2 regions of the Streptococcus sp. SP8 genome follow, and region 2 is predicted to be linked to the other one. Evidence: predicted binding sites of a transcription regulator. Region 2 holds the regulator's gene; the other holds the start of a gene.
The links. The regulator NrdR, encoded in region 2, represses ribonucleotide reductase genes. The targets are predictions, from matches to a motif close to ACACNATATATNGTGT.
Positions count from the first base shown of each region.

Region 1: nrdH (glutaredoxin-like protein NrdH) is a predicted target of NrdR. The motif match lies at 2,213-2,228, and genes of this name have one in related genera.

Region 1 is NZ_JAQFJL010000001.1:472,702-477,272, forward strand. It holds gene ptsP (phosphoenolpyruvate--protein phosphotransferase) at 1-1,601, opposite strand, end outside; gene PCY11_RS02470 (phosphocarrier protein HPr) at 1,606-1,869, opposite strand; gene nrdH (glutaredoxin-like protein NrdH) at 2,345-2,563, shown strand; gene nrdE (class 1b ribonucleoside-diphosphate reductase subunit alpha) at 2,678-4,571, shown strand, end outside.
Region 2 is NZ_JAQFJL010000020.1:2,742-7,312, reverse strand. It holds gene PCY11_RS10105 (PTS transporter subunit IIBC) at 1-987, shown strand, start outside; gene PCY11_RS10100 (endonuclease/exonuclease/phosphatase family protein) at 1,073-1,885, shown strand; gene nrdR (transcriptional regulator NrdR) at 2,050-2,523, shown strand; gene PCY11_RS10090 (DnaD domain protein) at 2,524-3,702, shown strand; gene dnaI (primosomal protein DnaI) at 3,703-4,571, shown strand, end outside.

The sequences.
Region 1 (4,571 bases), on a different contig from region 2:
ACAGATGTCGCTGACATAGAGAACTCATCCAAGCCCATTCCGACAAGAAGTGGAACGGCAGTTTGGTCACCGGCCATTTCACCACACATACCTGCCCATTTGCCTTCAGCGTGCGCCGCTTTGATCACGTTGTTGATCAAACGAAGGATAGATGGGTTATATGGTTGGTAAAGGTATGAAACTTGTTCGTTCATACGGTCAGCAGCCATTGTGTATTGGATCAAGTCGTTTGTACCAATTGAGAAGAAATCAACTTCTTTAGCAAATTGATCCGCAAGCATTGCTGCAGCTGGGATTTCAATCATGATCCCAACTTGGATATCGTCTGCAACAGCAACACCTTCCGCAAGCAATTTAGCTTTTTCTTCTTCAAGAATACCTTTAGCTGTACGGAACTCAGTCAACAAAGCAACCATTGGGAACATGATCCGCAATTTACCGTGAACAGATGCACGAAGCAAGGCACGCAATTGTGTACGGAACATTTGGTTACCTGTCTCAGAGATAGAGATACGCAAAGCACGGAAACCTAAGAATGGGTTCATTTCTTTAGGAAGATCAAAGTAAGGGAGTTCTTTATCCCCACCGATATCCATTGTACGAACAACCACAGGTTTACCATTCATACCTTCAAGAACTGCTTTGTAGGCTTCGTATTGGTCATCTTCAGTTGGGAAGTCTTGAGAATCCATGTACAAGAATTCAGTACGATAGAGACCAACAGCTTCTGCACCATTATCGTTTACACCTTCAACGTCTTTAGGTGTACCGATGTTGGCAGCCAATTCGAAGTGTTTTCCATCAGCAGTCACTGTTTTCGCATCTTTAAGGAGAGCCCATTCAGCTTTTTGTTTGGCATAAGCTTCACCAGCTGCTTTGAACTCTGCGATTTGTTCTTCAGTAGGGTTGATCACCACTTCACCAGTGATCCCTGAAACAGCCAAAACATCGCCATCTTTGACAAGTTCTGTGATGTTATTTGTACCAAGAACAGCTGCGATTTCAAGTGTACGAGCCATGATAGCTGAGTGACTTGTACGTCCACCGATATTCGTGACAAAAGCTTTTACATACTTTTTGTTCAACTGTGCTGTATCAGATGGAGTCAAGTCATGCGCAACCACGATTGCTTCTTCATTGATAGAAGCAGGGTTTGGCAATTTCTTACCAAGCAAGTTGGCAAGGACACGTTTGGTAACGTCACGAATATCTGCTGCACGTTCTTGCATGTAAGGATTGTCTTCCATTCCTTCAAAGATCGCAATGAACATGTCAGTGACTTCTTTCAAGCCAGCTTCTGCATTGATTTTTTTCGTACGAATCGTTTCTTTGATCTGACCAATCATTTCAGGGTCAGCAAGAACCATCATATGCGCATCAAAAACTTGCGCTGCTTCTTCACCAAGGCTTGCTACTGCATTCTCCCGAATAAGAGAAAGCTCGTTTTGTGAAGCTTCAAGAGCTGCATCCAAACGAGCTTCTTCTGCACTTGTATCTTCGACTGAAACAGTCTCAAATGATAAGTCTGGTTGAATGAGCAAATATGCCTTAGCAACAGCAACACCGTCAGATGCTGCAATTCCTTTTAGCATTTTTGTCATATTTTTAAGCCAATCCTTCTTTAGTCATTGTTTCTGAGATAGCTGCGATCGCATCATCAGCGTCAGCACCTTCTGCAGAGATTACAACGTCTGCTCCTTGACCAACACCAAGGCTCATAACACCCATGATTGATTTCAAGTTAACTGATTTACCTTTGTATTCAAGAGTAATATCTGAAGCAAATTTGCTAGCAGTTTGAACCAACAAAGTTGCTGGACGTGCGTGGATACCTGTTTCTGCCACGATGTGGAAATCTTTAGAAGCCATAGTTTGACTCTCCTTTTTAAAAATAGTTTTTGAGTTACCTTTTGATAACCCTTACAATTTGGTATTATATCATCTTTTGAAATTTTTTTCAAGATTTTTATCACTGACTTACAGAAAAAGACTGCGAAAAATCCCAATTTAGATACATTTTAAGAAGCACCTGAAGAATAGAGAAAATATCTTTTCAATTTTCTACTATATTATAAGTAACATTTTCCTCCGCTTTCAATGAAAAAAAGCTCTTGAACCACAGGATATTGATTCACCAAAAAATTATAACTAATTAAAGATGCTTTAAAGCCTATTCCTATCCCATTTCTTCGATTTTCACACTTTTCGCTCACCACAATATATTGTGCTTTGAAAACTCAATTTCATCTCTTTGCACAATATTTAGTTTTATTTTGTTGACAAGTTGCTGGATTTTGTTTATACTGTTTACAGATTTATATTTCGATAGGAGAACGAAAAAGAAATGGTAACCATTTATTCAAAAAATAATTGTGTTCAATGCAAAATGACCAAGCGATTCCTCGATAGCAATCATGTGGAATACCGCGAAATTAACTTAGATGAACAGCCAGAATTTGTAGAGCATGTTAAGAACCTTGGCTTCAATGCTGCTCCAGTTATTCAAACACCGGATGAAGTATTTTCTGGTTTTCAACCAGCTAAGTTGAAGAAACTTTCTTAATAAACACAGTATTTTGCTTAAATAGGGTCTAGCGTTAGCAACCTAACACTAGACTTTTTACTTGGAAAGAGAGGACTTCTCCTCTTCATTTTTTTGAACTAGAAAAGGATTATTATGGGATTAAAATCTCTTGAAGATGTGACGTATTTTCGTCTTAACAATGAAATCAACCGTCCAGTAAACGGCCAAATCATGCTTCATAAAGATAAAGAAGCTTTGGATGCGTTCTTTAAAGAAAATGTTGTACCAAATACTAAAACCTTTGACTCGATTACAGACAAGATTCAGTACCTTCTCGAGCACAATTACATTGAGAGAGCTTTTATCGAGAAATACCGTCCTGAATTTTTAGAGGAATTGGCCCAATTTATCAAAGATCAAAACTTCCAATTCAAGTCCTTCATGGCGGCCTACAAATTCTATAACCAATACGCTTTGAAAACAAATGATGGAGAATACTATCTTGAAAGCATGGAAGACCGTGTCTTTTTCAATGCTCTCTATTTTGCTGATGGAAATGAAGCTATCGCGCGAGACATCGCAAACGAAATTATCCACCAACGCTACCAACCAGCTACTCCTTCTTTCTTAAACGCTGGACGTGCCCGCCGTGGGGAATTGGTATCATGTTTCTTGATCCAAGTAACCGATGATATGAATGCGATCGGACGTTCCATCAACTCTGCCCTTCAACTGTCTCGTATCGGTGGTGGGGTTGGGATTTCTCTCAGCAACCTTCGTGAAGCTGGCGCACCGATCAAGGGCTATGAAGGAGCCGCTTCTGGAGTGGTTCCAGTTATGAAACTCTTCGAAGATAGCTTCTCTTACTCTAACCAATTGGGACAACGCCAAGGGGCTGGGGTGGTTTACCTCAACGTCTTCCACCCAGACATCATCGCCTTCCTTTCAACTAAGAAAGAAAATGCTGATGAAAAAGTTCGGGTGAAGACTCTCTCACTTGGGGTCGTCGTGCCAGACAAGTTCTACGAGTTGGCGCGTAAGAATGAAGAAATGTACCTCTTCAGCCCATACTCTGTGGAACGTGAATACGGAGTACCATTTAACTACATCGACATCACTGAAAAATACGATGAGTTGGTTGCTAATCCAAATATCCGCAAGACTAAAATTAAGGCACGTGATTTGGAAACTGAAATTTCTAAATTGCAACAAGAATCTGGCTATCCATATGTAGTCAACATTGATACTGCTAACCGGGCAAACCCTGTTGATGGAAAAATCATCATGAGTAACTTGTGTTCAGAGATCCTTCAAGTTCAAGAACCAAGCTTGATCAACGATGCCCAAGAATTTGTTCAAATGGGAACAGACGTCTCCTGTAACCTTGGTTCAACCAACGTAGTTAACATGATGACTTCACCTGATTTTGGTCGTTCGATTCGTGCCATGGTTCGTGCTTTGACCTTCGTTACAGATAGCTCTCATATCGTAGCCGTTCCAACTATTGACCACGGAAATAAACTGGCGCATACCTTTGGTCTTGGAGCCATGGGACTTCATAGCTACCTTGCCCAACAATTGATCGAATACGGATCACCGGAGTCTATTGAGTTTACGAGCATCTACTTCATGCTCATGAACTACTGGACTCTCGTAGAATCAAACAACATTGCGCGCGAACGTGGTGTTACCTTCCACAACTTCGAAAAATCTGATTATGCCAATGGTACTTACTTTGATAAGTACACGACTGGAGAATTTGTACCAAAATCTGATCGCGTCAAAGAACTCTTTAAAGATATCTTTATCCCAAGTGCTGAGGATTGGGCAGAACTGCGTGCTAAAGTTCAAGCAGATGGTCTTTACCACCAAAACCGCCTAGCTGTCGCACCAAATGGATCTATCAGCTACATCAATGACGTATCTGCTTCTATCCACCCAATTACACAACGGATTGAAGAACGCCAAGAGAAGAAAATCGGTAAGATCTACTACCCTGCAGCAGGATTGTCAACGGAAACGATTCCTTACTACACTTCTGCCTACG
Region 2 (4,571 bases):
TTCTTGACACGTACACCAATGGCCATCAACGCTGGTTTGGCACTAGATATCTTTAACTTTGTATGGGTAACAGTCCTCTTTGGATTTATCATGTACTTCATTGCTAACTTCATGATTAAGAAATTCAATTATGCGACTCCAGGACGTAACGGTAACTATGAACAAAATGATGATGCCCCTGCAGGAGATGGTGCAGCAGCAGGTGCTGCTACAAGCTCAGCAAGCTCACAAGTCATTAACATTATCAACCTTCTTGGTGGACGTGCTAACATCGTCGACGTTGACGCATGTATGACTCGTCTTCGTGTAACCGTTAAGGACGCTGAAAAAGTCGGAACAGAAGAACAATGGAAAGCTGAAGGCGCTATGGGTCTTGTCATGAAAGGACAAGGGGTCCAAGCGATCTACGGACCTAAAGCTGACGTATTGAAATCTGATATCCAAGACGTTCTTGATTCAGGTGAAGTCATTCCTGAAACACTTCCTAGCCAAATGACAGCAGTTCAAAAGGCTGAAGCAACCTTTAAAGGGGTAACTGATGAAGTTCACTCTGTTGCAGATGGTGAAGTGATCAACATCGAAGATGTGAAAGATCCTGTATTCTCACAAAAAATGATGGGAGACGGATTTGCAGTTGAGCCTGAAAATGGCCACATCGTTTCACCAGTTGCTGGTAAAGTTACTAGTGTCTTCCCAACCAAACATGCCCTTGGTTTGGTAACAGATAATGGTTTGGAAGTCTTGGTTCACATTGGTCTAGATACTGTTAGTCTTGAAGGAAAACCATTTGAGGTTAAAGTTTCTGAAGGTCAAACAGTGGCTGCTGGAGACCTCTTGGTAGAAGCAGACCTTGATGCGATCCGTGCAGCTGGTCGTGAAACTTCAACAATTGTTGTCTTCACAAATGCAGATGCGATTAAATCAGTTAAGGTCGAACATACTGGTAAATTGGCTGCAAATACGCCTGTTGCAACAGTAGAATTATAAGAGATGTCGGCAAAGAAAACGAGGTTGGGGCAGTGTACCCGGCCTCTTGCCGTTTCTTGATTTGAAAAGAAGGAGAAATCAGGGGATGAAATTTTTAACATTAAATTCCCATAGTTGGATGGAAGAGAATGCCCAGCAAAAATTTGAGACCCTCAAGGAGCAAATTTTAGAAGCACAATATGATGTGATCTGTTTCCAAGAGGTCAATCAAGAAATGGCCTCAGAAGCAGTTAAAACGGATGAGTATTATCAAGCTTTGCCATCAGCTGTAGCCATTCACAAGGATCACTTTGTTCGCGTATTGGTTGAGGAGTTGGCTGCTCAAGGTCTTCACTATTACTGGACTTGGGCCTACAACCATATTGGCTATGATCACCTCAATGAGGGTGTGGCCGTTCTTTCGCGTCAACCCTTGAAGGCGGATGAGATTTTGGTATCCAATATGGATGATCCAACGGACTACCATACCCGCCGAGTAGCTGTTGCCCATACAAGTGTAGATGGCAAAGAGATTGCTGTTGCCAGCGTCCATCTTTCTTGGTGGGACAAAGGTTTCCAATTTGAGTGGCCACGCATTGAGAACTACTTCAGCCAAGTAGGCAAACCTTTTATTCTAGCTGGTGATTTCAATAATCCTGCTGGTCAAGAAGGGTATGAAACGATTCTATCCAGTTCGCTAAAACTTCAAGATAGTTTTATCGAAGCCAAAGAAACAAAGGGGACTTATACTGTAGGTCCTGGAATCGATGGCTGGACGGATAATCAAGTTCCATTGCGAATCGATTACGTCTTTGCAAGTCCAGAATGGGACATCCAGCGTCTACATGTCATTTTTGATGATCAAAACAAACCCCATGTCAGTGATCACTATGGCTTAGAAGCTGAATTATCACTTTAATATAAATGGAGAGTCGAAAGGAAAACGATTTTATTCAATCGTCCTTCGACTCTTTTTTATGGATCAATGAGGAGCAACCATAGGGGATTCTCCTGTTCTTCTGCTTTCTTTACGATTCAATTTATGGTAAAATGAAGTGTTAAAACAGTTTAAGGAGGTAGCAAATGCGTTGTCCAAAATGTGGTGGAAGTAAGTCTAGTGTGGTGGATAGTCGACAAGCTGAAGATGGGAACACCATCCGTCGTCGCAGGGAATGCGAAGAATGCCATTATCGCTTTACTACCTACGAACGAGTGGAAGAGCGGACCCTAGTGGTTGTCAAAAAGGATGGGACACGCGAGCAATTTTCTCGTGATAAAATCTTTAATGGTATTATCCGCTCAGCTCAAAAACGGCCTGTTTCTAGTGATGAAATCGAAGAAATTGTGAATCGGATCGAGCAAAAGGTTCGCAGCCAAAGTGATAATGAAATCAACAGTGAGTATATTGGTTCGTTGGTCATGGATGAGTTAGCAGATTTAGATGAGATCACCTATGTCCGTTTTGCTAGTGTTTACCGGAGTTTCAAGGATGTCGGTGAGTTAGAAACCCTCTTGAAACAAATTACGAAGGGAACCAAGAAGAAAAAGGAAAAATAGATGAAGCCCAATACGCCTTTCGCATTTTTAAAAAATAATCTTCTTCCACCGGCAGGGGCTGCATTGGAGCAGTATTACCTGCCTATTTTGGAGATGGAAACGGTAACGGTTTATCGTTATCTGCTGGCCTCTTATGATCAGGATGAAAAACAATATTTACTGGCTCAAATCCTCAATCATTTGAATATAGGATTTCCACAGTTGCTACTGGCTTTTGACCGGTTAATTGCCATGGGGTTGATCGATCTCTATGAGGAAGAAGTTGGGATCACCATTCAGTTACATGCTCCTCTTGAGGCAGGAGAATTTTTTTCGAATGCTGTTTTCAAACGCTTGCTTGAAAAAAAGATTGGGGAAAAGGCCGTGGAAGATCTGCTCCCAGTACGCTCTTTAGGGACTAGACGGCAAGTTTCCTTCTCGCAAGTCTTTGGAATAGATGCTGGGGAGACGACCGTTCTTCCAAGTAAGAAACAGCAGTTCGATATGGAGATGTTTAAGCGAATGATGGTGCGTGATGGACTTCGTTTTGCGGATGAAGGAGAAGCAACCCTAGCTCTCTTTGCCATCGCAGAAGAGCAACAATGGACCTGGTATGAAACCTATCTCCTAGCAAAAGAAACGGCTGTAGACCGGATTGTCTCTCCAAAGAGAATGAAGCAAAAGTTGGCTCAGGCCAACCAAGAGCAACCCCGCATGTCCTATAGCCGTCAGGAAGAAACCATTCTGAGAGAAGCTAAGGCAAAATCCAGCCTACAATTTCTAGCGGAGATTAAGAAGGCACGCAATGCGACCATTACGCAGAGCGAACGCAAGACTTTATCCAAGTTAGCTGATCTAGGCTTACTAGATGAGGTGATCAATATTATCTTATTGTTGACCTTTAACAAGACCCAGTCTGCTAATCTCAATGAAAAGTATGCTTTGAAGGTAGGAAATGATTTTTCTTATCAAGGGGTCAACAGTGCAGAACTAGCGATTTTAAAAGTTCGAGAACGCCAGGAACAAGCTAAGGCTCAAGGAAACAAGGGGACGAGTCCTACATCAGCCAAGGGCAAGAACAGCAATGTTCCCAAGTGGAGCCAACCAAACTATCAAAATCAAACCAGTCAAGCAGAAAAGGTGGATCTTGCTAAAGAGAAACAACGCCTGTTAGAAAAACTGAATCAAGGAGGTGAGTAGATGGAAAGTGTAGGTCAAACTATGTCTCACATGAACCGTGCGCATCAATTTAACTATGAGGATTTGGTCGCACAGATCTTGGCAGACCAAGAAGTTGCTGCCTTTATCAAGGTCCAGTCTTTGTCTGAACAAGAAATTCGACGGAGTATTTCAAAATTTAATCAATACATTAGTGAACGCAACCGTTTCTTATTGAGAGATCCGGATTATATTGCCAAAGGTTATAAGCCCATCCTCACCATGAATGAAGGCTATGCAGATGTCGCTTATGAGGAAACGCCAGAGTTAATCGAAGCCCAAAAACGAGCTGCGATCAACCAACGTCTCAACTTGATCAATCTCCCTTCAACCTTGAAAGAAGCGAGTCTAGCCAAGGTAGAGCTCGATGATAAGGGGCGATTTGAGGCCTTTGAGGAATTAGCCAATTTTGTGGCCAACTATCCAGAATATCAAAAGGGGATCTACCTCTATGGTGATTTTGGAGTAGGAAAGAGCTACATGATGGCAGCCTTGGCTCATGATTTATCCGAAAAACGCCAGGCCTCTACTACCCTACTTCATTTTCCAAGTTTTGCGATCGATGTTAAAAATGCCATCAGTTCAGGCCTGGTCAAAGAAACCGTCGATCAGGTGAAAAAAGCCGAAATTTTAATTCTCGATGATATCGGTGCGGAACAGATGTCAGCCTGGGTGCGAGATGAAATCTTACAAGTGATTTTGCAGCACCGAATGCAGGAAAATCTCCCAACCTTCTTTACTTCTAACTTTAATTTTGAAGAGTTGGAACGTCATTTTGCAGCTTCGCGCAATGGGGATGAAACCTGGCAGGCCAAACGGGTCATGGAGCGCGTGAAATTTTTAGCCAAGGA